Regions from separate parts of the Micromonospora aurantiaca ATCC 27029 genome, predicted to be linked through region 2. Evidence: riboswitches for the same ligand, from Rfam matches in the RefSeq annotation. Region 2 holds a riboswitch; each other region holds the start of a gene.
What was found. Region 2 has a riboswitch for cyclic di-AMP ahead of MICAU_RS00565 (C40 family peptidase). Riboswitches for the same ligand answer to the same signal wherever they lie in the genome.

Region 1: another riboswitch for cyclic di-AMP. It lies ahead of MICAU_RS23530 (coiled-coil domain-containing protein); the one in region 2 lies ahead of MICAU_RS00565 (C40 family peptidase).
Region 3: another riboswitch for cyclic di-AMP. It lies ahead of MICAU_RS10385 (C39 family peptidase); the one in region 2 lies ahead of MICAU_RS00565 (C40 family peptidase).
Region 4: another riboswitch for cyclic di-AMP. It lies ahead of MICAU_RS02860 (coiled-coil domain-containing protein); the one in region 2 lies ahead of MICAU_RS00565 (C40 family peptidase).

The regions. Positions count from the first base shown of each region.
Region 1 covers NC_014391.1:5,338,094-5,345,169, forward strand. The annotation lists gene MICAU_RS23520 (HelD family protein) at 1-885, shown strand, start outside; gene MICAU_RS23525 (cation diffusion facilitator family transporter) at 990-1,904, shown strand; cyclic di-AMP (ydaO/yuaA leader) riboswitch at 2,049-2,179, shown strand; gene MICAU_RS23530 (coiled-coil domain-containing protein) at 2,184-3,257, shown strand; gene MICAU_RS23535 (SRPBCC family protein) at 3,283-3,735, opposite strand; gene MICAU_RS23540 (STAS domain-containing protein) at 3,839-4,198, opposite strand; gene MICAU_RS23545 (hypothetical protein) at 4,617-5,021, shown strand; gene MICAU_RS23550 (BON domain-containing protein) at 5,182-5,856, shown strand; gene MICAU_RS23555 (redoxin domain-containing protein) at 5,916-6,413, shown strand; gene MICAU_RS23560 (DsbA family protein) at 6,410-6,964, shown strand; gene MICAU_RS23565 (winged helix-turn-helix domain-containing protein) at 6,968-7,076, opposite strand, start outside.
Region 2 covers NC_014391.1:113,370-120,445, reverse strand. The annotation lists gene MICAU_RS00580 (zinc metalloprotease) at 85-1,077, shown strand; gene MICAU_RS00575 (pyridoxamine 5'-phosphate oxidase family protein) at 1,147-1,692, opposite strand; gene dcd (dCTP deaminase) at 1,771-2,349, shown strand; gene MICAU_RS00565 (C40 family peptidase) at 2,414-3,445, opposite strand; cyclic di-AMP (ydaO/yuaA leader) riboswitch at 3,459-3,593, opposite strand; gene MICAU_RS00560 (N-acetylmuramoyl-L-alanine amidase) at 3,832-5,865, shown strand; gene MICAU_RS00555 (C40 family peptidase) at 5,936-6,946, opposite strand.
Region 3 covers NC_014391.1:2,193,157-2,200,232, forward strand. The annotation lists gene MICAU_RS10360 (alpha-ketoglutarate-dependent dioxygenase AlkB) at 1-576, opposite strand, end outside; gene MICAU_RS10365 (polysaccharide pyruvyl transferase family protein) at 617-1,942, opposite strand; gene MICAU_RS10370 (acyltransferase family protein) at 2,098-3,315, shown strand; gene MICAU_RS10375 (hypothetical protein) at 3,396-3,740, shown strand; gene MICAU_RS10380 (hypothetical protein) at 3,876-4,640, shown strand; cyclic di-AMP (ydaO/yuaA leader) riboswitch at 4,949-5,091, shown strand; gene MICAU_RS10385 (C39 family peptidase) at 5,295-6,137, shown strand; partial or broken gene MICAU_RS10390 (alpha/beta fold hydrolase) at 6,588-7,076, shown strand, end outside.
Region 4 covers NC_014391.1:574,684-581,759, reverse strand. The annotation lists gene MICAU_RS02890 (heavy metal translocating P-type ATPase) at 1-1,489, opposite strand, end outside; gene MICAU_RS02885 (DUF8832 domain-containing protein) at 1,507-2,487, opposite strand; gene MICAU_RS02880 (heavy-metal-associated domain-containing protein) at 2,524-2,730, opposite strand; gene MICAU_RS02875 (metal-sensitive transcriptional regulator) at 2,811-3,110, shown strand; gene MICAU_RS02870 (SHOCT domain-containing protein) at 3,237-3,446, shown strand; gene MICAU_RS02865 (YibE/F family protein) at 3,609-4,883, shown strand; cyclic di-AMP (ydaO/yuaA leader) riboswitch at 5,038-5,168, shown strand; gene MICAU_RS02860 (coiled-coil domain-containing protein) at 5,173-6,201, shown strand; gene MICAU_RS02855 (carbonic anhydrase) at 6,261-6,914, opposite strand.

The DNA.
Region 1 (7,076 bases), 1.8 Mb from region 2:
GCCGGTGGGATCCTCTCCTCGGCGGAGATCCGGCTGCTCGGCGACGCGTACCGGAGCCTCGCGACCGAAGGGCTGACGGTGGCCGACATCGCGCTGCTGGACGAGCTGGACGCGCTGCTCGGCAAGCCGGTGCGGCGGGCCCGCCCCAAGCGCGACCCGTACCAGCTCGCCGGTGGCGTGCGCGAGCTGAGCACGTACGCCGATCGGCAGCGCGCCGCCCGCGCGGCGGCGCGGGAGCGTCCGGACGACTACCGCGACTACGCGCACGTGGTGGTGGACGAGTCGCAGGACGTCTCGCCGATGCAGTGGCGGATGGTCGGCCGGCGCGGGCGGCTGGCGTCCTGGACGGTGGTCGGCGACCCGGCGCAGACCGCCTGGACCGGCGACCCGCAGGAGCTGGACCGGGCCCGGGACCAGGCGCTGGGCCGGCGCAAGCGGCACCGCTACGAGCTGACCACCAACTACCGCAACTCGGCGGAGATCTTCGCGGTGGCGGCGGCGGAGATCCGCCGGCTCTACCCGGACCTGCCGCTGCCCGACGCGGTGCGGTCCACCGGCGTGCCGCCGGTCGAGCGCACGGTGCCCGCCGCCGACCTGCCGGCGGCCACCGTCGAGGCGGCCGAGGCGCTGCTCGCGCAGGTGGAGGGCACCGTCGGCGTGATCACGCCGGTGCCGCGCCGGGACGAGGTGGCCGGCTGGCTGGGCGGGCTCGGCCCGGGCCGCCTCCAGGTGGTGACCAGCCTCCAGGCCAAGGGCATGGAGTACGACGGCGTGGTGCTGGTGGCGCCGAGCGAGATCCGGGCCGACCCCGGCTCGGGTGTCCGCACGCTCTACGTGGCGCTGTCCCGGGCCACCCAGCGTCTCACCACGCTCGACCCCTCCTGACGGACACCCGACCGTGACCCGGCTGTCACCCATCGTTCAGTTGCATACATAGCGATGTGAACATACATTGGGCCTGGCCGGTACGGGGCAGGAAGGGTGTTGGCGTGGGCGCAGGTCATGACCACAGCGGCGCGGTGACCAACGCGGCGCACCGCCACCGGGGCCGCCTCTGGGCCGCCTTCGCGCTGCTCGCCGCCCTGATGGTGGTCGAGGCGGTGGCCGCCTTCACGACCGGCTCGCTGGCGCTGCTCTCCGACGCCGGGCACATGTTCACCGACGTCCTCGGCATCGGCATGGCCCTCGCCGCGATCACCGCGACCCGCCGCGCCGGCACCGACCCGCAGCGCACGTTCGGGCTCTACCGGCTGGAGGTGCTCGCCGCCCTCGCCAACGCCGTGCTGCTCGGCGCCGTCGCCATCTACGTCCTGGTCGAGGCGGTACGCCGGTTCGGCGAGCCGCCGGAGGTGCTGGCCGGCCCGATGCTCGTGGTGGCGGTGCTCGGCCTGCTCGCCAACATCGTCGCGTTCGCGCTGCTGCGCGCCGGGTCGAAGGAGAGCATCAACCTGCGCGGGGCGTACCTGGAGGTGCTCGGCGACCTGCTCGGCTCGCTCGGCGTGATCGCCGCCGCGCTGGTCATCGCGGCGACCGACTGGTGGTGGGCGGACCCGCTGGTCGCCGTCGGCATCGGCCTGTTCATCCTGCCGCGCACCTGGCGGCTCGGCCGGGCCGCGCTGCGCATCCTGGTGCAGGCCGCGCCGGAGCACCTGCAGGTCACCGCCGTGCACGACCGGCTGGCCGCCGTACCGGGCGTGGCCGAGGTGCACGACCTGCACGTCTGGACGCTCACCTCGGGCATGGAGGTGGCCTCGGCGCACCTGACCACCGATCCGGGCGTGGACCCGGGCGTGGTGCTGGCCGCCGCGCGGGCCGCCCTGCACGAGGACTTCTCCATCGATCACGCCACGTTGCAGGTCGAACCCGGAGCGTCCGCCGGAGTGTGCGGACAGACCGAGTGGTGATTAGGACACACTTAAATCACTGTGGCTAATGTAGTCTTATGCCGGTTTTGCCCCGCCTAGTGGCACTGCTCCACGGAGCCGTGCCCGGGCAGCGCCGGTAGTCTCGGTCGCGGCCGCACCCGCGGGCGCCACCCGGCCCCGGTGGGGCGGCCGTCGCCTAATCGTCCGCAGGGACGAGCCGGGGAACCACGTACGTGGGGTGCATCCGCGTCAGCGGTAGGGATCTTCCGTCCCGAACCCGTCAGCTAACCCGGTCGGCGTTGACGGAAGGACGTGTGAATGCCCCCAGTGGCACCTGTACGACGGACGGCCGCCCGGTTGGCGGCCCTGCTCGTCGCGACGCTGACCCTCGGCGTCGCGACCGTTCCGGTCTCCCCCGCCTCGGCGGCGCCGGTGACCGGCCTGCTCGCCGCAGCGCCCGGCGACGACGAGGGTGGCACGCCCGAACTGCGTGCCCAGCTCGACGCGGCCAGCAAGGGCTGGCTGGAGGCGAAAGCCGCGCTGAACCGGTCGGTGAGCCGCCAGAAGCAGCTGAACGAACAACTCAAGACGGTCGGCGCCGAGCTGGCCGTACGCGACGCCAAGGTCGGCGAGATCGCCGCCGTGGCGTACCGCAACGGCCGTCTGGGGACCGCCGGGGCGCTGCTCGGCAGCAGCAGCCCGGAGGGCTTCATGGACCGGGCCGCCGCGCTGGAGCAGGTCGCCGCGCACGAGGACCGTACGCTGCGCGACCTGATCACCACCCGGGACGAGGCCACCCGCACCCGCGCCCAGCTCGACGGAGAGATCCGCGAGCAGCGCAAGCAGGTGACGGTGATGGCCAAGCGCAAGGAGCAGGCCGAGCGCGCCCTGGAGGTGGCGAACGACCGGGCCTCGCGCAGCAGCAGCGGCGGTGGCAGCGTCCAGGGCACCTCCAGCAAGAACGCGAAGCCGGCACCGCGCAACTCGGACGGCTCCTGGCCGTCGGAGTCGTGCAGCGTCAACGACCCGACCCCGGCGAACGGCTGCATCACCCCGCGCACGCTGCACGCGCTGCAACAGGCCAAGGCGGCGGGCTTCACCCGGTACGTCTCGTGCCACCGGCCCAGCGGCTCTGGTGAGCACCCGAAGGGGCGGGCCTGCGACTTCGCCGCGCAGAAGAACGGCTTCGGCGGCGTGGCCACCGGCGGTGACCGGACGTACGGCAACAACCTGGCCGCGTACTTCGTGCGCAACGCCGACCCGCTCGCCGTGCTCTACGTGATCTGGTTCAAGCAGATCTGGCTGCCCAGCAGCGGGTGGAAGTCGTACAGCGGCGGCAACGGCGACCCGTCCAGCGACCACACCAACCACGTGCACCTGTCGGTGTACTGAGCGCGCCCCGAGAGGGCCGGCCGGATCAGGCCGGCCGGCCCTCCAGGGTCGCTCCGAGACGAGCCGCCAGGCCCAGGTGAGCCGCCCGGGCCTGGCGGAACGCGTACCCGAACAGTGGCGCCGGAGCGGTGAGCGTGATCTCCACGTCGATGCGTACCGTGCCGTCCGGCTCGTCGCGCAGCCGGGTGTGGTTGCGGACCGTCGTCGCGGGCTGCTGACGCGCCACTGTGACGACCTCGTCCTCGCCGGCGATCAGCACGTCCGCCTGGTACGTGACCGGGAAGTGCAGCGGGCCGAGTTGCAGCCGGTCGGTGATCGCGTAGCTGGCCAGCGCGCCCGGCCGGGCCGGCAGCTTCCGGACCCGGACGATCAGCGGATGCAGCTCGCCCTGGCGACTCAGGTCACCCAGTAGCGCCACCGCTTCGGCCCGGGTGCACCGGGCCTGCACGGTGTAGCTGAAGCTGTCGCTGCTCTGCAAGCGGGCCCCCTCGCCGTCGTGCGTCGCGACGATCGTCCCGTACCGACGCCGGACTGGCAACGGGTAGAAAGTCCCCTGGCTGCAGGGGGTGTGAACGGCGCGCTCAGGCGCCGGGCAGCACCTCGGGGGTGTCGTCGGCGAACCACGGCTCGGGCGCGCCGAACAGGCCGAGCAGGCCGGTCACCCAGAGCTGCCGGTGCACGAACCGGCTCGGCTCGGTGACCACGAGCTTGACGCCGCTGACCTCGCAGGTCTGGAAGCCGGCGACCATGGCGCTGATGCCGACCGAGTCGATGAACGTGACGAGCCGCATGTTCAGCTCGATTCGCGAGGGACGGCCCTTGGCGAGCACTTCGGCGATCGCTTCCCGCACCTCGTACGCGGTGTCGACGTCGATCTCCCCACGGGGCGCGATCTGGACGACACCACCCGGCCGCACCGACTTCACGATCGACAGGCTCACGCGAGCACCTCCACTCGCCCATGACGGGCGCCTCATCAGTACGCGGGCCGCGACCGAGAGTATTCCTCCAACGGCCCGGTCGCCACCCCCCGGGATGAGCAATTCGCGAACTGGGCACACCTGGGCGTACCCAATCCGGACCTCCGGGTTCCAGTTTCCCCTGTATGGCGGGTCGCGGCCAACCGTGCGACCGGGCGGGCCCGCCGATCCGCCGACCAGGGTAGCGGGCGCACGCACGTCCCGTGGGCACCGGTCCCGGCGCGTTCGGGTGGTTCGTCCCGTTCGCTGCTCACGGCCGGGAACCACGGCGTGGTTTGCCACGCGCCCCGGTGGGGCACTGCCCGAGACAGTGAACCCGCCGGATGGACACCGGAGTCCGAAGTGGCCGCCGGCCTTCGGCACCCGAGGAGGTAGAACGATGTTCGGATCCAACCTGCTGGACCGCCGGGGCAAGGCCGAGCGGGTCGCCGACCAGGCGTGGCAGAACCTGCTCTCCGCCGCCGGTTCCGCCGGTGACAGCGTGCGCGACGCCACCCGGACCGCCCGCCGCAGCTCCTCCGGCCTGGCCGACGACGCCACCGACCTGGTCGGCTCCGCCGCCGACGAGGCACGCCGCCGGGCGTCCCTCGCCTTCGACGCGCTCGCCGGCCGCCGGCCCGCCCTGCCCTGGACGCTGCTGATCGCGGCGGCGCTGGCGGGCGCGGCGATCGGCTGGGCCGCCGGCACCGCGGCGCGCGCCGCCGGCAGCCGGGACCGGGCCGCGGACGAGATCGAGTTCGTGGACGTGGACCGGCCGAACTCGCCGGCCGGCCTGGACGGCTGACCCGCCCGTACGACACGACGACGGCCGCCCCCGGGACTCCCGGGAGCGGCCGTCGTGCTGCCTCACCCGCCCCGGGTGAGGCCCGCTCACCCGGGGCGCGCGCAGGATCGCGGGTGCGGGACCACGTGCCCGCGCCGCGATCGACGGGAGGGGGAGCCGGATGGCCACCGACACGATCACGCGTACCGACCGGGACATCCAGTCCGCCGTGCTCGACGAGCTGACCTGGGAGCCGCGGGTCGGCCCGGACGAGATCGGGGTGACCGTCACCGAGGGCGTGGTGACGCTCACCGGCCGGGTGGACAGCTACGCCAAGAAGTGGGCCGCCGAACGGGCCGCGCACCGGGTCGCCCGGGTCCGCGCGGTCGCCAACGACCTCGCCGTCCGGATCGACACCGGGGCCGGACGGGATGACCCGGAGATCGCCGTCGCGGCCGTACGGGCGCTGGAGTGGGACGCGTTCGTACCGATCGAGGCGTTGCAGGTGACCGTGGCCGACGGCTGGGTCACGCTGCACGGCGAGGTCGAGTGGGAGTACCAGCGGCGGGCCGCCGAACGGTCGGTCGCCCGGCTCACCGGCGTACGCGGGGTGAGCAACGGGATCGCCGTGCGCCCCGCGGTGCACGCCGACGGCCGCGACCTGGCCGAGCGGATCGTGGACGCGCTGGCCCGCAACCGCGCCACCGAGGCCGAGGAGGTCGACGTACGGGTGCACGGCGACACGGTGCTGCTGGACGGGCAGGTCCACTCGGCCGGCGAGCGCGAAGAGATCGAGCGGGTGGTGTGGAACGCCCCCGGCATCCGGGAGGTGCACAACCACCTCGTCGTGCGCTGACCGGAACCACCCCGCCCGGGTGAGCCCGCCTCACCCGGGCCGCGGCCAGGGTGGGAGGCATGAGTGATCCGAACGGGCTGATCACACCCGGGCAGGCCGCGCCCGGGTTCACGCTGCCGGCGGCGCCGGACGGGCGCGAGGTGGGCCCCGGGCAGTTCCGGGGCCGTCCCGTGGTACTGGCGTTCTACCCCGCGGACTGGTCACCTGTGTGCGGCGAGCAGATGGCCCTGTACCAGGCCGCCCTGCCGGAGCTGGAGCGGTACGACGCGGTGCTGCTGGGCATCTCGGTGGACAGCGTCGACTCGCACCGGGCGTTCGCCGAGAGCCGGGGCATCCGGATCCCGCTGCTCGCCGACTTCGAGCCCAAGGGTGAGGTGCCGCGCCGGTACGGGGCGTACGCGCCGCACGGGCAGTCGGAGCGGGCACTCGTGGTGGTCGGCCCGGACGGCCGGGTGGCCTGGAGCCACCTCTCCCCGCCCGAGGTGAACCCGGGCGTGGACGGCATCCTCGACGCGCTCGAGAGCCTGGACTCGGATCGGCGGGTGAGTGCCGCATGACCACGCCCCTCCAGGTCACCACCGCACGGCTGCGGATCCCGGTGACCGAACGCGACCATGTCCGCGGGCCGGTGGACGCGCCGGTCACGATCGTCGAGTACGGCGACTTCCAGTGCCGGTTCTGCGGCGCCGCCTACCCGAACCTGACCGAGGTGCTGCGCCAGCGGGCCGACACGGTGCGGCTGGCGTACCGGCACTTCCCGATCACCAACGTCCACCCGTACGCGGAGAGCGCCGCGGAGACCGCCGAGGCCGCCGCCGCCCGGGGCCGGTTCTGGGAGATGTACGACTGGCTCTACCAGCACCAGGACCAGCTCGACCAGGTGCACCTGTCGCTCGGCGTCGAGCAGATCGGCCTGTCGCCGGAGGAGATCGCCGCGGAGGTCGGCCGGCAGGAGTACGCCGACCGGGTCCGGCAGGACTTCGTCGGCGGCATCCGCAGCGGCGTCAACGGCACCCCGACGTTGTTCGTCAACGACGTCCGGCACGACGGCGGCTACGACCTGGCCGAGCTGCTGGCAGTGGTGGACGCCGCCACCGACGACGGCTGACTGTCAGATCAGCCGCAGCTCGCGCGCCCGCCGGACGGCGTCCCGCCGGCGGGTCGCGTCGAGCTTGCGGTAGATGTTGCGCACGTGCGTCTTGACCGTGTTGACCGACAGT
Region 2 (7,076 bases):
GCGTCGATGGGATGTAACGTCTGCCCCACGTTTCCGAACCGGCGTGACACACCCCCTGGCACGCCGTCAGAAAGAGGTGGGCCCATGGGACTCCGTCCCAACCTGCTGACCCGGCGTACCGCCGGTGTCGCGACGTCGACCCTCGCGCTGCTGCTCAGCACCGCCGCCGTCGGCGTCGTCCCCGCTGCTTCGGCCTTCTCGGCCGCCCCGGCCGGCGTCTGCGCCGAGCCGGCCGACGCCCACGCCGACGAACACGCGAACGCGCGCGTCGCGAAGGGCGGCAACGCCAAGCTCGACCCCAACCACCTGACCGCCAAGCAGGTCCGTGACCGTGAGGCCGACCTCGCCGCCGCGCAGCGCGAGCGGGCAAGCTTCCGGACCGGCGCCGTCGCCCCGCTGGCCACCGTGACCATCCCGGTCGTCGTGCACGTCATCCAGGAGAACAGCACCCGGGCCGGTGGCAACATCACCGACTCGATGATCAACCAGCAGATCACCGTGCTGAACCAGTCGTACGCGGGCTCGACCGGCGGCGCCGCCACCGCTTTCGGGTTCCAGCTCACGAAGATCAACCGGGTGACGAACCCGTCGTGGTACCCGATCGTGCAGGGCTCCTCCGCCGAGCGCTCGATGAAGACCTCGCTGCGTGAGGGCGGCAAGAACACGCTGAACATCTACCTCGGCGAGCTGAGCAACGGCCTGCTGGGCTGGGCGACGTTCCCGAAGCGGACGCTGGACAAGATGGACGGCGTGGTCGTGCTGAACGAGTCGCTGCCCGGCGGCACCGCGACCAACTACAACCAGGGTGACACCGGCACCCACGAGGTCGGCCACTGGCTGAACCTCTACCACACCTTCCAGGGCGGCTGCTCCGGCTCGGGCGACAGCGTCTCCGACACCCCGGCCGAGGCGTCCCCGGCGTACCAGTGCCCGACCGGCCGCGACACCTGCTCGACCGCCGGCAAGGACCCGATCACCAACTTCATGGACTACACGTACGACTCCTGCATGTACCAGTTCACCGCCGGCCAGGCGAGCCGCATGCTCACCGCGTGGAACGCCTACCGCGCAGCCTGACCGTCGTACCGCGTACCGGTGCCGGCCCTGTCCTCGGACGGGGCCGGCACCGTTTCGTCGTGGGCCGGGTCAGGCGGCCGGGCGGCGGGTGTCGAAGCCGTGCCGGCCACGCCGCCCTTCGGCGGCGAGCGGGTCACGCCGGGCGGGTTCGGCCCCGCGCGGATCGAGCCAGACCCGCACCTGCGGCGGAGCGGCGCCGGGCTGCCCCACCGGGTCGCGCCGCGTCAGCATCGCCGCCTCGACGGTGAACTCGAACAGCCGCCAGTCGCCCTGCGGCGACGCGCGGCCGATCCGGGCCAGCCGGGCCACCGTGGCGGGGTCGGTCACCGGCCGGGCGCGGCCTGCCACGTACGCCTCGTCGTCGCTCTCCTCCGGCGGGAACGAGTGCAGCGCGTAGCGGCCGTCGCGTTCGAGGTCGCGGCGCTTCGGCGAGTCGATGACGAAGCACCAGAGGCCGTCGGCGGTGAACACCGGGGAGACCGGGTGGACCCGGGGGCCGCCGTCGGCGCGGACCGTGGCGAGGTAGCCGAAGCCCGGCCCGTACTGCTGCATCAGGAGGCGGATCTCGTCGGCGAGGCGGGGCTCGTCGGCGGCGAATTCGGACCAGGAAGCCATGTGGACACTCTATCGAACACGTGTACGAAGATGTAGTGCGACACGCAGGTCACCGGCACCTGTCGCTATGGTGTTCCGATGCTGCTCTCCGACCGCGACCTGGTCTCCGAGATCAAGGCCGGCACGCTCGCGCTGGAGCCCTTCGAGCCCACGTTGGTGCAGCCGTCGAGCATCGACGTACGCCTGGACCGGCTGTTCCGGGTCTTCAACAACCACCTCTACACGCACATCGACCCGTCGATCCAGCAGGACGACCTGACCTCGATGGTGGAGGTGCCGGAGGGGCAGCCGTTCGTGCTGCACCCGGGCGAGTTCGTGCTCGCCTCCACCCTTGAGGTGATCTCGCTGGGTGACCAGCTCGCCGGCCGGCTGGAGGGCAAGTCGAGCCTCGGGCGACTGGGGCTGCTGACCCACTCGACCGCCGGCTTCATCGACCCGGGTTTCTCCGGTCACGTCACGCTGGAGCTGTCGAACGTGGCGAACCTGCCGATCACGCTCTGGCCGGGCATGAAGATCGGCCAGCTCTGCATCTTCCGGCTCTCCTCGCCGGCCGAGCACCCGTACGGCTCGGCCGTCTACGGCTCGCGTTACCAGGGGCAGCGCGGACCGACGCCGAGCCGGTCCTGGCAGAGCTGGCGCACCTGGCCGACCCGCTGACGGCGCCCACAGTTGTTAATAAGGGCCCCCTCCTCTACCGGAGGCGTTAAGAGGGGGCCCTTCCTTACACCCGGCCGTAGCTGTTGATGTCGCCGTCGTCGACCCGCTTCATGGTGATCGGCTTGCCGGACTGGGAGGCGTGCACCACCCAGCCGTCGCCCACGTACATCGCCACGTGGTGCAGGTCGCTGTAGTAGAAGACGAGGTCACCGGCGCGCAGCTCGGCCCGGCTCACCCGCTTCGTCATGCCGTGCTGCTGGCGCGCGTTGTGCGGCAGCGAGACACCGCCCTTGGCCCAGGCCGCCAGGGTCAGGCCCGAGCAGTCGAAGTGATCCGGCCCGGCCGCGCCCCACACGTAGATCTTGCCGATCTGGGCGCAGGCGAACTTGACCGCCGCTCCGGCAGCGCCACCGGGGTAACCGGCGGGGCAGGGCGCCGGGCGCAGCGGGCCGCCGCCACCGTTGCCGTACACCTTGAGCCGCAGCTTCTGCAGCCGGGCGATCTCGGCGTCGATCTGCTTCTTCTTCGCCGCGAGCTGGGCCTCGGTACGCGCCAGTCCGGCGATCATCTCGTCCAGCGGCTTCTTCTTCGCCGCCAGTTCGTCGCGCAGCGCGGCGACGGAGCGCACCTGCTCGTGCTGGCGGTGCGCGAAGCGGTCGAGCAGTTCCAGGCCGTTGACCAGGTCACCGGGTGAGCGGCTGCCCAGCAGCGCGTTGACGGTGGAGAGGTTGTCACCCTTGTAGGCGTCGGCGGCGAGTCCGCCGACCTGGCCGAGCGCGGCGTCCACCCGGGCCTGGAGGGGTGCGATCTGCCGGCCGAGCGCGTCGGCCTGCTTGCGCCGCGCGGCGAGCTGCTCGCGTACGGCGTTGACCTGTTCGATGACCGGTTCGAGTTTGTTCCAGTCGCGGTCGATCTGCGCCTCGATCTCGGCGACCGAGGGTTCGGCGTGTGCCGCCGTGGCGCCGCCGGTCAGGATGACTGCGGTGCCGACGAGAGCGGCGAGGGCTGTGGTGAAGCGGGACCAGCGGGTACGCGGCACAGCCGTGGACCGGTCGACCGACCGGCTCGACGACGGCCGCGGGGCATGGAGTGCCACCGGGCGTCCGTACTCCTTCTTCCGTACCGCCTACCGGGTTAGCTGACGGATTCGGGCGGGAAGGGAGCCGCCCTACCGCATCGCTGCGGATTCACCCCAGGTACCTGGTTCCCCGGCTCGCCCGGAGGCGACTCGGCGGTGTCGGACCGTCACCGACCGGGTTGGACGGTGAGACGTGCGGCCGACGATTCACCAGAGTAGGGACCACCGTTATCGATCCGCAACTTCCAGCGCCGTGACACTCCGTACGCGATGAGGCGCCGCACCTCGGTCGGAGGTGAAATTTTCTTTCAAGGCTGATTACTCACTGGAAAGGTATTGACCCTCGCGGGTGTGCGGAGTGAGGGTGGAAACGCAGTGACCCCCATCCCTGTCCAGGAGGTTCGATGCACCTCTCCGCCCCGCCGTCGGGCAGACGGATACTGCTCGCCGCCGCAGTGGCGACAGCCACCGCGCTGGCGACGACCGGCCCGGTGACAGCCGCGCCGGACACGTCCGCGCCCGCGAGCGACCGGCAACAACAATACGCCGCCGCCGCGGCCGAGTACGGCGTACCGCAGAACGTGCTGCTCGGTGTCTCCTATCTGGAGTCCCGCTGGGACACCCACACCGGGCAGCCGAGCACCAGCGGCGGCTACGGCCCGATGCACCTGACCGACGCCGCGCACATCCTCGCCATGCCGGGCAGCGCCCACGTCGACGAGGACGAGGACCCGCGCGGCGACGACTCCCGGCCGCTGAAGCTCGATCCGGCCACCGCGGCCGCACCGAAGCGGGAGACCCCGCTGCCGCCGGCCTCGCTCCAGACGCTCGACGCCGCCGCCGCGCTCACCGGGCTCGACGCGGGCACGCTGCGCACCGAGCCGGCCGCGAACATCCGCGGTGGCGCCGCGCTGCTGGCGTCGTACCAGAAGGCTCTGGGTGGGCCGGTCGGCGCCGGCACCGACCCGGCGGCCTGGTACGGCGCGGTGGCCCGGTACTCCGGCGCGGACACCTCCGACGCCGCGGCGGCCTTCGCCGACGAGGTCTACGACCAACTCGGCCAGGGCGCCAGCCGGACCACCGACGACGGCCAGCGGGTCACGCTCGCCGCCACCGCCGCGAAGCCGGACCGTTCCCGGCTGGCCCGCCTGGGCCTGCGCAACGCCGAGCGACCGGACGGGCTGGAGTGCCCGGTGCGGCTGGCCTGCGAGTGGATCCCCGCGCCGTACGAGCAGCTCAGCGACGACCCGGGCGACTACGGCAACCACGACCTGGGCGACCGGCCGAAGCAGCAGAAGATCGAGTACATCGTCATCCACGACACCGAGGGCTACTTCGGCCCGAGTGTCGACCTGGTGAAGCGGGCCGACTACCTGGGCTGGCACTACACGCTGCGCTCGGTGGACGGCTACATCGCCCAGCACATCAAGACCAAGGACGTGGGCTGGCACGCCGGCAACTGGTACGTCAACGCCAAGTCCATCGGCCTGGAGCACGAGGGCTTCGCCGGTCAGGGCACCTGGTACACCGAGGCGATGTACCGCACCTCCGCCAAGCTGGTGCGTCACCTGGCGCTGAAGCTCGGCATCCCGATGGACCGGCAGCACATCATCGGCCACGACAACGTGCCCGGCATCAACGCCGGCGCGGTGGGCGGCATGCACTGGGATCCGGGACCGTACTGGGACTGGTCGCACTACTTCGACCTGATGAAGGCGCCGTTCCGCAGCACCGGCACGCCCCGTACCGGCCTGGTCACCATCGACCCGGACTTCGCCACCAACCGGCCGGCGTTCTTCGGCTGCAACCAGCAGCCGCCGGGCGTCCCGACGCCCCGGCCGCCGGCCGAACCGTGCCCGTCGCGCGGCTCCTCGTCGGTGATCCTGCGGACCGCGCCGAGCCCGGACGCCCCGCTCGTCAACGACCTCGGGCTGCGCCCGGACGGCACGCCGGACACCATGTACATCTCCGACCACGGCGCCCGCGCCTCCGCCGGTCAGACGTACGCGCTCGCCGGCCGCCAGGGCGACTGGACGGCGATCTGGTACCTCGGCCAGAAGGCGTGGTTCCTCAACCCGGCCTCCGCGCCGACGGCCAAGTGGGCCACCGGCTTCGTCGTGACGCCGCGGCCCGGCAAGGCCACCATCCCGGTGTACGGGCGGGCCTACCCGGAGCAGGCCGCCTACCCGGACACCATCCCGTACCAGACCATCTCGCCGCTTCAGTACACGTTCGCCGCCGGCCAGCGGTACGCGGTGGGCGGGGTGCTGCCCGGCGAGTACTACCGGGCGGTCTCGTTCGACGGTTCGGCACCGGGTGACCGGACCGTGGTCCGCGGCGAGAACCGCTACGTGCAGGTCCAGTTCGGTCACCGGATCATGTTCGTGAACCTGGACGACGTGCTGATCCTGCCGTCCCCGGTCGGCGCGCCGCGCTGACCCGGCACCGCACACGGGAAGGCCCCCGGTCCGCGTGGACCGGGGGCCTTCTCGCTGCCAGGGTTCCGGATCAGGCGACCCGGACGAAGCCGGCGATCGGCATCGTGCTGATGCTCGACACCTGGACCGGTTTGCCGGTACGTGGCGCGTGCACCATCACCCCGTTGCCGAGATAGAGCCCGACGTGGTGCAGGTCGGAGCCGAAGAACACCAGGTCACCGGGGCGGGCCTCGGAGCGGGAGATCCTGCGGCCCTCGTTCCACTGCGCGCCGGTGAAGTGGGTCAGCGAGATGCCCGCCGCCTTGTACGCGTACTGGGTGAGACCGGAGCAGTCGAACGAGTTCGGGCCGGTGGCGCCCCACACGTACGGGTCACCGACCTGGGCGCACGCCGTCTTGATGGCGGTCCGCGCGGCGCTGCTCACCACGCCGTCGACGGCGGGGCAGCCTGCCGGGCGGATCGAGGTCACCGGCAGCATGGCGGTCAGCCGCTTGATCTCCGAGTCGATCTGCTTCTTCTTCGCCGCGAGATCGTTCTGCTGCTTGATCTCCAGCGCGATCAGCGCGTCGAGCTTCTCCTTCTGCTTGTTGTACTCGTCGCGCACCTTGAGCACACCGGCGATCTGGCGGCGCTGGTCCTCGGCGATCCGGTCCAGCATGACCAGCTGCTCGGCCAGCGCGCCCGGCTTGGAGTTCACCAGCAGCGCACCCAGCTCCTGCGACGGGCCCTGGATGTAGTAGCGGGCCGCGATGTCGCCGACCTTGTTCATGGCGAGCGTGGAGGCCAGCTCCAGCGGCACCATCTTGTCCTTCAGCGCCTTGGACTTCTTCTGGTTGGCGCGAAGCTGCGAGCGGACCTTGTTGAACTGCTCGATGGTGGGTTCGAGCTGCTGCCACTGCTTGTCGATCTGCGCGTCGATCTCGTCCACCGACGGCGCCGCGTGCGCCGGGGCGGTCAGCATTCCGGCGCCGACCGCGGCGGCCGCGACCAGGGTGACCAGACCGTGTACCACCCGTCGGAACCCGGCCCGCCGGCCGGGTGGAGCGCTCGGGGCGTGACGTTGAGGGGGCGTGGTTGCCACCGGCACGGACTCCTTTGCAACCGACCGCCGGGCGCCTCGCGAGAGGGAAGGTCGAGGCAGACGACCCACAGCGGTCGGTGCCTCACATTAGGGAAGGCGTCCGATGGAATCAAGGCGACCCTTTGTTCAA
Region 3 (7,076 bases), 2.1 Mb from region 2:
CTTCGGCACCGCGTGTTCCCAGGTGCGCTGGCAGGAGCCGCCCATGACCACGAGGTCGCCGTGGCCGAGCGGGAACCTCAGGCTGCCGCCGCCTCCGCCGCGCGGGCGCAGCAGCAGCGCGCGCGGGGAGCCGAACGAGACGATCGCCACCATGGTGTCGGTGTGCGCGGAGCGGCCCAGGGTGTCGCCGTGCCAGGCCACGCTGTCGCGCCCGTCGCGGTAGAGGCACATGCCGGCGGTGACGAACGGCTCGCCCAGTTCGGGCGCGTAGTGCCGGGTGAGCGCGTCCCGGGCCGCGGTGAGTACCGGGTGCGGCAGCGGCCGGCCGGCGGCGTACCAGCAGAGCAGCCGGGGCACGTCGACCTCGGTGTCGTACATGGTCCGGCGTTCGGCCCGCCAGGGCACGTCGTGGCGCAGCGTGTCGAGCACCTCGTCGGAGCCGCGCACCCAGCCGGGCAGGTGATCGACCCAGGCGCCCCGGCTCAGTTCGTGCCGGCGCAGCGCCCCGGCGAGCGGGCCCAGGGTCGGGCCCTGCTCGGCCAGGTCGAGCATCGAGGGCTGGTACGCGTCGGACACGCAGCCGATCGTACCCCGCTCTCGAACAGGCGTACGACGATCAGCGCCGCAGCATCCGGCGGACCTTGCCCGGGACGGCCTGCTTGATCCGCTCCCGGAGCTGCTGCGAGCGCAGCGCGTCGATGGTGGCGGTGAGCGTGGCGTTCTCGTCGCGCAGCCGTTCGATGCGGGTCAGCAGTTCGGCCGGCGTGGTGGCGGCGGCGGGCCGGACGGCCGGCGGGAACACCGTCTCGCCGACCTGCCTGTCGAAGCGCGCGGCGCTGTCGCCGTCGGCGAACGAGGTGCCGAGGTCGTGCTTGCGTAGGAACGCGGTGATGGTCTCGAAGCGGGCCTTGTGGCCGTCGTTGAGCGCTGTGTAGTCGGCCTCCGCGTAGAGGTCGGCGGCGTCCACGTCGGCCGGCACGTCCCGCATGATCCGGTGCGGGATGCCGAAGTAGCGGGCCAGTTCCAGGGTGCGCGAGTCGTGCGCGAACAGGTAGCCGGGCGTGCCCGCCACGAGCGCGGTGATGGTGCCGTGGATGCGGGTGCCGAACGCGAAGTCGTACCCGGACAGGTGCGACATCCAGGTCCACGGGTCGACGAACATGCGCACCTTGTCCTCGGCGAACAGCGGGTGCGAGGTGTGCAGCGGGATGTCGCTGCTCTGGCCCCGGTGCTCGGGCGCGTCGCCGTAGAGCAGGGTGCCGAGCGTGCGCAGGTCCTGCGGCACGTAGCAGAGGTTCGGGTAGCGCTCCTGGTGGTGGCGGACCACCGCGGCCATCGAGCGGACGTACGGGGAGATGGTCAGTGCGACCTTCGAGTCGGCGGTCAGCTCCGGGCGGCTCTTCTCCAGCTGGAACGTGTCGCCGTGCAGGAACATCGACGGGCAGCCGATCTGCTCCACGGCGGAGAAGCCCAGCGCGTTGAGGTAGCTCTCGGTCACCTCGCCGCGTACGCCGATGCTGTGCGACCGGTCCAGCACGGCCTTGCAGAACGCGCGGACCGGCTCGTCGATCGGCCGCAGGTACTCGCGGTCGCCGTCGACGTTCGTCTGCACGCCGACGCCGAGCACCACCACCGGGATCTTCAGCCGTTCGATCAGCCGGGTCAGCGGCGTCAGGCGGTGCACGAAGCTGCGCCGGAACGCGTTCGCCAGCGGTACGACGAACACGTCGTGCCGCTCGTTGATCTCGTCGGCGAGACGCGGGTCGGCCGGGGTGCGTGTCGGTGTGATCTCGGCCGTGGAGGTGGCGAGCAGCTTGTGTGCGGCGTGGCTGAAGACCAGGTTGCCGCTGTTGTCCCCGATCCAGTTGCCGGCGAACGTCTCCTCGGGCGTGAGGACGTCGAACGGGCCCTTGCGGGCGCGGAGCAGGATCCGCTGGTGCATCCGGTTCGCTCACCTTCCGTACGGCACGGCGTGCGGGCGGGAGCCGGGTGGGTGCCCGCGCGTGCAGAACGGAAATCCTATCCGCCGCCCGAGCGGAGCCGAGCGGACGTCGGCTCGCCGGGAACGTCCCGGTTCCCCGGGGTAGGGTGCCCGGAATGACCAGCGCGCCGACCGTCACCCGTGCCCCGCGACTGCCGTCGCTGACCGGATTGCGGTGGGTGGCCGCGCTGCTGGTCTTCGGCTTCCACGCCGGGACCATGGGGATCGTCGCCGAGCCGCACCTGAAGCCCCTGGTCGACAAGGCGTTCAGCCTGGGCCTGTCCGGCGTCGAGTTCTTCTTCATCCTCAGCGGGTTCGTGCTGGTCTGGTCGTACCGGGACGGGGAGCGCGCGTGGACGTTCCTGCGCCGCCGGTTCGCCAAGATCTACCCGAACCACGTGGTGACGTTCGTCGCGGCGCTGGCCGTAGCGGCCTGGTTCGCCGACCCGGTCGTGCCGTGGGCCGCGATCGCCAACTTCTTCCTGGTCCAGGCATGGATCCCGCTGGGCGGCTACTTCTACAGCGTCAACAACGTGAGCTGGTCGCTCTCCTGCGAGCTGGCCTTCTACCTGTGCCTGCCGCTCGTGGTGCCGTGGCTGCGCCGGGCCCGTACCGGCGTGCTGCGGACCGTGCTGGTCGCGGCACCACTGCTCATCCTGGCGCTGTGGCCCGGCCAGCAGCTCGTGCCGGAGGAGCAGCGGTGGTGGTTCACCCAGATCTTCCCGGTGACCCGGTCGCTGGAGTTCTGGATGGGCGTGGCCGCCGCCGAGCTGATGCGCCGGCACCGCTGGCGCGGACCGAACCTCGCCGCCGCCACCGGGATCTTCGTCGCCACCTGGGTGATCGCCGCGCTGTGGATCCCGGCCGAGTTCTGGGCGGCGCTGCTCGCTGTCGCGTACCTGCTGGTCATCGCCGCCGCGGCGGACGCCGACGTGCGCGGCCGCCCCACCCCCTGGCGGTCCCGGGCGATGGTCTGGCTCGGTGAGGTCTCGTTCGCCTTCTACCTGGTGCACGTGCTCGTCATGGTCACAGTGCTGCGGCTGACCGGGCACTGGGGGACCGGGCTGCCCGGCTGGCGCGGCCCGGTCGCGGTGCTCGGCTTCCTGGTGGTCACGCTCGCGCTGGCCGCCGCGCTGCACCGCTGGGTGGAGACACCGATGATGCGCCTGCTCGGCCCGTCCCGCCGGGCCCGCGCGGCGTCGCGCGCACCGGCCGTGCCGGGTCCGCGCGAGCCCGCCGAGGCCGCCACCAGCCCGGCCGCCGACGGCGGCGCGAGGCCCGTCACCGGTCCGGCCGAGGACATCGAGTACGCCGGGCGGCGTCGCCCGGACTGACACGCGCACACGTCCGCCGGTCGATCCGCGACACGCCGTGCGGCGGTGCGTTCGTGGGGGATCGGCGGTAATTTGTACCCGTGCTTCCGATCGCGCTCACCTGCCCCGTGTGGTGGGTGGCGCGCTGGACCGCCCGGATGCTCGCCAGTCTCGCCGTGGTCGTCGCCTGTTCGTTCGGCGCCGCCACGCTGCCGGCCGGTGTCGCCGCTGCCGCCCCGGCTCCGGCGGTCGCCGCCTCGACGTACACGGTCACCGGCGCCTCGACCGCGACGCGGCCGGAGGCCGACCGCGTGGCCGAGCGGCAGGCCGCTCCCGCCGGGGTTCCGGCGCCCGCGCCCCGGGCGGCCGCCCCGGCCGTCGTGGAGCCGGTCCCGGCCGGACGGGCCGTCGCACCGGCCGGCCCGCGGGCACCGCCCGCCCGCTGACCCGCTCACGGGCCGCGCCCGTTCTCCGCACCCACCGCACGTCATCCCCGCACCCGCCCCGGCGGCCCTCCACCGGCCCGCCCCGGCGAGGTCGTGCGGGTCCTCCCGCCAGGTCCTTCCCGTGAGGTGCCGACCATGTCGCAGACCGCTCTGTACCACTTCCTCACCTCCGTGCCCGAGGCCGCCGCCATCTGGTCCTTCCTCCTGCTGCTCGCCTTGGGCCTGCTCGCCGCGCTCGTCGCCCGGCCCGAACGCGACCCCGCGCCGGAGACCGCCCCCGAGCCGGCCGACGCCGACGTCGCCCGCCGCGACGACCTGACCCGGTACGCCGAGGAGGTGGCGGTGGCCGCCGCCGGGGCCGCCCAGACGGCCCGTCGCCGCCGGGAGCAGTGGCTGGCCGCGCAGGACGAGGCGGACCGGGCCTGGACCGCGTACGACGAGGCGGACGCCGCCGCCCGCCGCCTCGCCGGCGCCGCCGCGCTGGCCGCGCCGCGCACGCCACGAACCCCTGCGGAGTACGCGGCCCGGGAGCGCTGGCTGCGCCACGCCGCCATGACGGCGCACTGGCGGGGCGACCTGACCGCCCGTCAGCTCGCCGACGTGCTGGCGCGCCGCAACGGGTGGGATCCGCGCCGGCACCCGGCCGAGCAGGAGATCGTGCTGGCCCGCACCGTCAGGGACGGGCGCCGGGCCGGATGGGAGAGCGCCGCCGCGCGGGAGCGGGCGGCCTGGCGGGACGCGGAACTGGCCGCCGAGGCCGCCCGGACGCTCGCCGCCGAGGCGTACGCGGCCACAGTGGCGCTGCGGCCCGCCCCGGCGTACCGGAGCGCGACGGCGAGCGCCTCGCCGGTGCCCGCGACGGTCCGGAACGCGCGGTGGCGTCCGGCCCGGGTCGGCTGAGACGGCCGTCTCGACCGAATCGTTACCCGGAACGTGGTGAGCCCGGTCACCCTGGCCGCCGAAACGGGCGCCGGGCGCAGAGCGGGTCATCGAGTATCGCGATTGCGGGCCGGGTGGTCGCCGTCTGTCCGCTTTCCGCCGCCAGGCGCCGTCGAAACTGCTTGTCCCATTGAGTGAAGTCAGTAACCGGGTGTTCCGAAATCCGTTACCACGGATCACGTTTACGCAGGTGGGAGCGCTTGGCAGGGGACATACCCACCGGTAGTGTCGGCGCGTCCGATGCGGTAATCGATCGCCGACGGCGACGCCGCACCGACCCGCCTAATCGTGTTCCACGAACCGGGGACCCATGAGCACCATCGGGGTGAATCCGCGAGCCCACGGCCCGCGGTAGGGCGTACTTCCCGCCCGAATCCGTCAGCTAACCCGGTCGGCGGCCACGGAAGGAGTACCCCGCGTGCCCACCCCTCGATCGTCTCCCGCCTCCACGGCGAAGCGGTGACCGCGCGCGCCTGACGCGCGATCGGCAACCGCCCCCTGGGCGCCCGGCATCACGGGCGTTCCCGATCCCCCGGCCATCCGGCCCCGCCAGCACGTGTGAGTTCCTCCGCGTGCCGGGCCGGCGTGTGCCGCTCACGCCCCGTGGAGGATTTCGTGAAGCACCACCTGAAGCGTCAGCTGCGACGGATCGTCACCGAACGCCCGTACCAGATCATCGCCGGATCGGCCGCCGCGCTCGTGCTGGCCGCCGGCGCCGGCACCGTCGCCACCGCCGGTGACGACGCCCCGGTCCAGGAGAACACCGCCGCGGTCGCCGACCTCGGCGCCGCCCGCCTCGGCGAGCAGCCCGCCAGCCGCAGCGAGGCCCGCATCGCCGTACCGCAGGCATCGCCCAGCGCCTCCGCCACGCCCAGCGCGTCGCCGAGCGCCTCCCCGTCCGCGAAGGCCGCTGCCGACCCGGACACCACGCCCAAGGCCAAGCCGAAGCCGCCGTCGAGCAAGTCGCTCGACTACGACTACCAGGCGCAGATCAACTACTTCTACTGCGGCCCGGCCGCCGTGCGCAACGCGCTCAGCGCCGCCGGCATCGAGCGCAGCCAGGACGCGCTCGCCGGCCCCCTCGGCACCACCGAGATGGGCACCAACTCGGCCGAGGACACCACCCGTGTGCTCAACCAGCAGGTCAAGGGCAACCCGTACCGGACCCGCATGATTCCCGGCTCGGCCACCCCGGCGCAGATGGACCGCCTCCAGGCCGACGTGGTCGAGGCGATCACCAACGGCCGCGGGGTCGTCGCGAACGTCGCCGGTACGGCCACCGACACCAACGGCGGCTGGCACTCGTTCCCGGGCGGCCACTACGTCGCGGTGGTCGGCTACAAGGACGACGGCCGGACCGTGCGGATCGCCGACTCGGCCGACCCGTCGCTGCCCTCGTACTGGATCACCACGATCGACCTGGCGCACTGGATCGCCAGCCGCGGCTACTCCGCCTGACCGTCCCGCCAGCCCCGAAGGCCGGCACCCCACCCGGGGTGCCGGCCTTCCCCGTCTCGCCCGCCCTCGCCCCCGTCCCCGCCTCGCCCCTCGCCCTCGCCCCGCCCGGCCCTGGCGCGGCCCTCACGCCGCCTTGGCGCGCCGATCTTGGACTTTTGGCGCCCAGTTTGTCCGGCTCGCCCGCTATGAAAGGTGCCACAACTCCAAGATCGACGGTGAGGGCGGAGTGTGGGCGGCCGGAGCCGGGGCGAGGGGGCGCCAGGGGCGAGGGCCGCGCGCGGGGGCGAGGACGGGGCGGGGGCGAGGGCGGACCGGGGGCGGGGTGTGGGCGAGCCGGGGCGAGGGTGGGGCGGGTCGGCGGGTTCGGTCTCGCGTGTCCGGGGCGGGCGGTGGCAGACTGCGCCAATGGGCGATGCGACGGGGAAGCGGCACCTGATTCTCCTGCACGGCATGGGTGCCACAGGCGAGGTGTGGCTGCCCTGGGCGCCGCTGCTGGAACGCCGCTGGCCCGGCCGCTGGCTCGCCCCCGACCTGGCGGGTCACGGCTGGTCGCCGCCGCTCGACGGCTACTCGTTCGAGGCCCTGGCCCAGCGCGTGGTCGACGGGCTCGGCCCGGTCCGGCTCGGCCCCGAGGACCGGCTGGTGCTGCTCGGGCACTCGCTCGGCGGGGTGGTGGCGCTGGCGCTCGCGGCCCGGCAGCGAGGGCTTCCGGTCGACACGGTGGTCGGGCTCGGCATCAAGGCGGTCTGGTCCCCGGCCGAGCTGGCGAAGTCGGCGGAACTGGCCGCCCGGCCGGTCACCTGGTTCGCCACCCGTGACGAGGCGGCCCGCCGCTACCTGCGCGTGTCCGGGCTCGCCGGGCTGTTCGCCCCGGATCATCCGGTGGTGGAGGCGGGGCTGCGGCGGGAGGACGGCCGCTGGCGGCTCGCCATGGACCCG
Region 4 (7,076 bases), 460 kb from region 2:
CCTCGGCCGCGGCTTCGGCGACGGCCCGCGCGATCGGGTGCTCGGAGGCGGCCTCCAGCGCACCGGCCACCCGGAGCAGTTCGTCGGCGTCCTCGCCGTCGGCGGGCAGCACCTCGGCCAGCGCCATCCGGCCGGTGGTGACGGTACCGGTCTTGTCCAGCACCACTGTGTCGACCCGGCGGGTGGACTCCAGCACCTCCGGCCCCTTGATCAGCACGCCGAGCTGCGCGCCCCGCCCGGTGCCGACGAGCAGCGCGGTCGGGGTGGCCAGGCCGAGCGCGCACGGGCAGGCGATGATCAGGACGGCCACCGCGGCGGTGAACGCGGCGGTCGGCCCGGAGCCGGTGCCGAGCCACCAGCCGAGCGTGCCGGCGGCCAGCGCGATCACGATCGGCACGAAGACGCCGGAGATCCGGTCGGCGAGCCGCTGCACCGCCGCCTTGCCGGTCTGTGCCTGCTCCACGAGTCGCGCCATCTGGGCGAGCTGGGTGTCCCCGCCGACCCGGGTGGCGCGGACCACCAGGCGGCCGCCCGCGTTCACCGTGGCGCCGACCACGGCGTCGCCCTGGCCCACCTCGACCGGCACCGACTCGCCGGTGAGCATGCTGGCGTCGACTGCGGACGTGCCCTCCTCGACCACACCGTCCGTGGCGATCTTCTCGCCGGGCCGGACCACGAACCGGTCCCCGACCGCGAGCCGGCCGACCGGGATCCGGGTCTCCTGCCCGTCGCGCAGCACCGCCACGTCCTTGGCGCCGAGTTCGAGCAGGGCGCGCAGCGCCGACCCGGCGGTGCGCTTGGAGCGCGCCTCGAAGTACCGCCCGGCCAGGATGAACACGGTCACCCCGGCGGCGGCCTCCAGGTAGATGTTGCCGGCACCGTCGCCGCGGGTGATGTCGAGGCTGAACGGGTGCTTCATCCCGGGCATGCCGGCGTCGCCGAGGAACAGCGCCCAGAGCGACCAGCCGAACGCGGCCAGCGTGCCGAGCGAGACGAGCGTGTCCATGGTCGCCGCGCCGTGCCGCAGGTTGATCAGCGCGGCGCGGTGGAACGGCAGCCCGCCCCAGACCACCACCGGGGCGGCCAGGGTGAGCGAGGCCCACTGCCAGTAGTCGAACTGCCAGGCCGGAACCATGGCGAGCACGATCACCGGCAAGGTGAGCACGGCGGAGACCCAGAGCCGGGTACGCGCGGTGCGCAGCTCGTCCACCGGCTCCCCGGCCGCTGCCGCCTCCGCCTGCTCGGGCGGCGGCGGCACCACAGCGGTGTAGCCGGTCTTCTCGACGGTGGCGATCAGGTCGGCCGGCGCGATGTCGTCGGCGTACCGGACGGTGGCCTTCTCGGTGGCGTAGTTCACCGTCGCCTCGACGCCGTCCATCCGGTTGAGCTTCTTCTCGATCCGGGCGGCGCAGGACGCGCAGGTCATCCCGCCGATCGCCAGTTCGATCAGGTTCGGCGCGGTGGGCAGCGCCTTTCCCGTGGCAGTCATCGCGGCACCTCCGGCGCTCAACTGTGCCCGTGACCCGGGGTGCCGTGTCCGGCGTCCGGGGTCGGTGCGGTGGTGGGTGCCGGCGCGGTGGGCACCGGCGCGGTCTGGTCGCCGGCCAGGACGGTGAACTCGGCGGTGTGCACCGCGTCGCCGTGCCGGAAGTCCAGGTAGAGACGGTACGCCCCGGCCGAGGGCACCTCGGCGGCGAACGTGATCGCCGGCCCGGCCGGTGTGCGCCCGTCGCCGGGCGTGCCCTCCGGGTGCACGTGCAGGTACGCCAGGTCGCCCTGCCGCAGCGCCACCAGGTGCCCGTACGCGCCGAGGTAGGGCGCGAGGTCGGTGACCGGCCGCCCGTCACGGCTGACGGAGAGCGTGAGCCGGCTGGTGCGGCCCGGCTCCGGCGTGCCGGTCAGGGTGACCGTGTAGCCGTCGACGGTGGTGCTGGTCGCCGGTGCCGGCAGCGGCCGGGCGGTCAGCTCGCCGGGGACCGTGACGTCCAGGCCGAGGGTCAGCGGCTCGCCGCCTTCGGGGGTGAAGTCGGCGAACGCCCGCCAGACGCCGGGGCCGCCGAGCGGTGAGGCGACCCGCCAGGTGCCGTCGCCGGTCATCTCCGGATGGACGTGCCGGAACCCGGAGAGGTCCCGGCGGGCGACGATCAGGTGCATGCGCTTGTCGTGGGCCACCTCGAAGCGGGTGACCGGCGCGCCGTCCGGGCCGGTGATCCGGAAGGCGAACTGCCCGGCCGGGGCGCCGGCGGGCTGGAACGTGTAGCCGCGCTCGGAGACGAGCAGCCCGCCGGGCAGGTGCGCGGAGGCGCCGCCCGCCTGGCTCTCGTCACCGTGGCCGGTGTCGCCGGCCCCGTGGTCGCTGTCGGTGTCGTCGTGTCGGGTCTCGGCGGCCGGGGCGACGGGATCGGTCAGGTTGCCGATCCCGTACGCCGCGCCGAACACCGCCACGAGGCCGAGCGCGAAGCCGCTGAGCTTCGTCGCCGTGTTCATGGTGTCTCCTCGGTTGTCGCGGGTCCGCCGGACCCGTCACACACCGACGAGGTCGTAACCGGCCTCGTCGACCGCCGCGCGGACCGTGTCCACGTCCAGCGGGTTCTGACTGGTGACGGTGACCCGGCCGCCGGCCAGGTCGACCTGGACGTCGGTGACGCCCGGAAGTGCGCTCAGCTCGGTGCTCACCGAGTTGACGCAGTGCCCGCAGGTCATGCCGTTCACCTGGTAGGTGGTCTCCATCTCGCCCTCCGATCTGATACCCCCCAGGGGTACGTCCCGAACGTTAGCATACCCCCGAGGGGTACGCTATCCTCGGTTTCATGACCGCGCCGTCCAGCCCGACCCGGGGCTACACCGCCAGCAAGGACCAACTCCTCGCCCGGCTCCGCCGGATCGAGGGCCAGGTCCGTGGCATCGAGAAGATGGTCGAGGACGACCGTTACTGCATCGACGTGCTGACCCAGATCTCGGCCATCCAGGCGGCGCTGGACAAGGTCGGCCTGGGCCTGCTCGACGGCCACGCCCGGCACTGCATGCACGAGGGCGCCGCCGAGGGCCGGGCCGACGAGATGGCGACCGAGATGATGGCCGCCGTCGGGCGCCTGATGAAGCGCGGCTGAGCGGGGACCTCCGGCCCTCAGGACCAGGGCACATCGACCCGTGCCGACGCGCCCGGGCGGACGTACCGTCGAAGTGGCGGGCAGGCCGGACCGGCGGACCCGCGGCGACGGACGGAGGGCGGCCCGATGATGTGGCAGAGCCCGATGATGGGCTGGATGTGGATCTGGTCCCTGCTGGTGCTCGGGGTGCTGGCGGGGCTCGTCTGGGCGGCCGTGCGGTGGACCGGCCCGCAGTATCTGGGCCCGACGACGGCCCGGCGCATCCTGGACGAGCGGTACGCCCGCGGCGAGATCGACGAGGACGAGTACCGGCGGCGCCGGGCGGGCCTGGCCTGACCCGAGCGGGGCGCGTCACCGGTCGCGCCGCCCGGGAGCGGCCGGCCGGGCTGTCTACCATGGCCGGGCGACGACCCGGACGTGGTCGACACGTCCGCGCCGGCCGGGTGACCAGACCGGTCCGGCGGACCAGGCGTCGCCGCGACCGTTGGGAGAGACGCCATGGGTGCCGACCACACCCGCCCCGCACCCGCCGCGCCGCCGGGCGTACGACGGCTGCTCGTCGCCGTGGTGGTGCCGCTGTTCGCGCTCACAGTGATCGCGGCGCTGGTGCTCTGGCCCGGGCAGGACCGGGAGCCGGTCGGCGGCGCTGACGTCCCCCGCTACCACGGCACCGTGACCCGGGTGGTCACCGAGCCCTGCCCGCCGACCCCGGAGGCCCCGGAGGGCGGGGGTGGCCCCTGCGGCACGGTGACGGTCACCGCCGAGCAGGGCCCGGACGCGGGCCGGCAGGTCGAGACGCCGATCCCGGCCGGGCCGGGCGCACCCCGGGTCGCGGTCGGAGACGAGGTCGTCCTGGTCGAGCTGACCGACCCGGCCGACCCGGCGGTGAAGTCCTACAACATCGCCGAGCACCAGCGCGGCACGCCGCTGATCTGGCTGATGGTGCTGTTCGCCGCCGCGATCGTGGCGTTCGGCCGGTGGCGCGGGCTCGCCGCGCTCGGCGGCCTGGTGGCCAGCTTCGCCATCCTCCTCGGCTTCGTGCTGCCGGGCATCGGCGCCGGCCAGCCGCCGCTGCTGGTCGCGATCGTGGGCGCCGCGTTGATCATGTTCGTGGTGCTCTACCTGACCCACGGGATCACCGCGCAGACGTCGGTCGCGGTGCTCGGCACGCTCGGCAGCCTGGTGGTCACCGGCGTGCTCGGCCTGCTCGCCACGTCCGCCACCCACCTGACCGGCTTCGGCAGCGAGGACGCCACCACGCTGTCCATGTTCCAGGGCGACGTGGACCTGCACGGGCTGCTGCTGGCCGGCATCATCATCGGCTCGCTGGGCGTGCTGGACGACGTCACAGTCACCCAGGCGGCCACCGTCACCGAACTGGCGCACGCCAACCCCGGACTGTCCCGGCGGCAGCTCTACCGGGCGGCGACCCGGGTCGGCCGGGCCCACATCGCATCCACCGTCAACACCATCGTGCTGGCGTACGCGGGCGCCTCGCTGCCGCTGCTGCTCCTCCTGGTTGCCGACTCCCGCCCGGTGAGTGAGATCCTCACCAGCGAGTTCCTCGCCCAGGAGATCGTCCGCAGCGCGGTGGCGACGCTCGGCCTGATCGCCGCCGTACCGCTGACGACCGGACTGGCCGCGATCGTGACCACCGCCGGGCGGCGCTCGCGCGGCGCGGAGCCGGCGCCACCCGCGGCCCGGCCGCCGGCCGGACGCGACGACGCGCTGGAGGCCCTGGGCGGCGGGAAGAGTACGGAGGCCGCATGGTGACACTCCGCAGCGTGACCATCGATTTCAAACGCGACGCTGGTCACGGTGCGCCACGGCGAAATCTCGCTATTGGTCGGCTTCCGGACGTAGATCCTCAGGAGTGCTGTCAGGTAACCTCGCTGCCGGTCACCGCCGAAGGCGCGCACCGGCGCCAGCGGTGCCGCCGCCCAATCGCCTGCGGGCGAACCGGGGAACCAGGTACATGGGGTGAATCCGCGACAGCGGTAGGGGCCACTTCCGTCCCGAACCCGTCAGCTAACCCGGTCGGCGGCCGACGGAAGGGAACACTGTGACGGCACCCCTGCGCCGCTGGCTGACACCCGTGGTGGCCGTGCTGGCCTCGCTGGCCGTGCTGGCCGGGCCGACCCCGGCGACCGCGGCCCCCACCGCGGCGGCCCCCGGCAACCCCTCGGGACACGAGGAGGACGGCGAACCGCCGCTCATCACCGAGGCGATCGACGCCGCCAACCGGGCCTTCCTCCAGGCCAAGGCGAAGCTCGCCAAGTCCCAGGACCGCCAGCGGCGGCTGGCGGCCGAGGTGAAGACGGCACAGGCCGAGCTCGAAGCGCTCAGCCCGCAGGTCAACCAGCTCGCTGCCCAGTCCTACCGGACCGGCCGGATGGGCGCGATGGCCATGCTGCTGGAGAGCAACTCACCCGACTCGTTCGTCCGCCGGGTCAACGCCCTGGACGAGCTGAACCTCCTCAACGCGCAGCGCCTGGCCGCCATCAACGCGGTCAAGACCCGCGCCGAGCAGGCCAAGATCGCGCTCGACGCCGAGGTGCGCGAGCAGGAGAAGCAGAAGAACGCGATGGAGCGCGAGAAGGTGCAGGCCGAGCGCGCGCTGAAGCTCGTCGGCGGTCTCGGCTTCACCGGCGGCCTGGTCTCCGCCACCTCACCGGTCGCCAAGATCGGCCCCGGCCGCACCGCCGACGGCGGGTGGAAGGCGGAGTCGTGCAGCGAGGACGACCCGACCACCTCGGGCTGCGTCACGCCGCGCACGCTGCACGCGTACAAGGAGGTCCGGCGCGCGGGCTTCAAGCGCTTCGTGGGCTGCTACCGGCCCGGCGGGCCGTGGGAGCACCCCAAGGGCAAGGCGTGCGACTGGTCGCTCCAGAACAGCGGCTTCGCGCCCTGGCACAACAACGACACCCGCCGGTACGGCAACGAGGTGGCCGCCTTCCTCATCCGCAACGCCGACCGGCTGGGCATCTACTACGTCATCTGGAACCGGCAGATCTGGTTCCCGGCCACCGGCTGGAGTTCGTACAGCGGACCCTCGAACCACACCGACCACGTCCACATGTCGATGCTCTGACCCGGACACCACGAGAAGGGGCCGCCCTCGGGCGGCCCCTTCTTCGTCGTCCGTGCGTATCAGCCGGCCAGCGCCGGGTCGGCGGGCGCGGCCGGGGCGGGCAGCGGGGCCGGGGCCTGCGCCACGGTCCGCACCTCGCCACCGGCGAGCCGGTACGACATGCCCACCACCGTGCACCGCCCGGCGGCCACCCGCTCGGCCAGCACGGCGGACCGGGCCAGCAGCGTCTCCACGGTCTGCGCGATGTGGACGTCGACGATGCCGTCGAGGTCCTCGACCCCCTGGCGGGCGGCGCGCAACAGGCTCGGCGAGACCGCGTCCACCACAGCGCCCAGGTGCCCGGCCGGGGCGGCGCCGGTCCGGACCCCCTCCCGGGCGGCCTGGACCGCGCCGCAGGAGTCGTGCCCGAGCACCACCACGAGCGGGGTGCCCAGCACGGTGACGGCGTACTCGACGCTGCCGAGCACCTCCGGCCCGGCGGTGTGCCCGGCGGTACGCACCACGAAGAGGTCACCGAGACCGCGGTCGAAGATGATCTCGGCGGCGAGCCGCGAGTCGGAGCAGCCGACGATCACCGCGAACGGGTGCTGGCCGTCGGCCACAGCCGCCCGGTGCCCGGCGTCCTGATTCGGATGCTGCGGGACGCCCGTGACGAACCGGTGATTACCGGCACGCAGTTCGGTCAGTGCCTGCTCCGGGGTGCTCGGCGTCATGTCCCTCACCTCGTCTACCTGGGGAACCACCAGGCCGAACGGCCTCGCGACCCACGGTCACACGCACCTGGGGGCACGTCAAGATTCGTGATACGCATTTCATACTTTCCCGTCGGCGCCCCGCCCCGGACCGCGCCGATTCGGCAGGTGGCGGACGTGGCC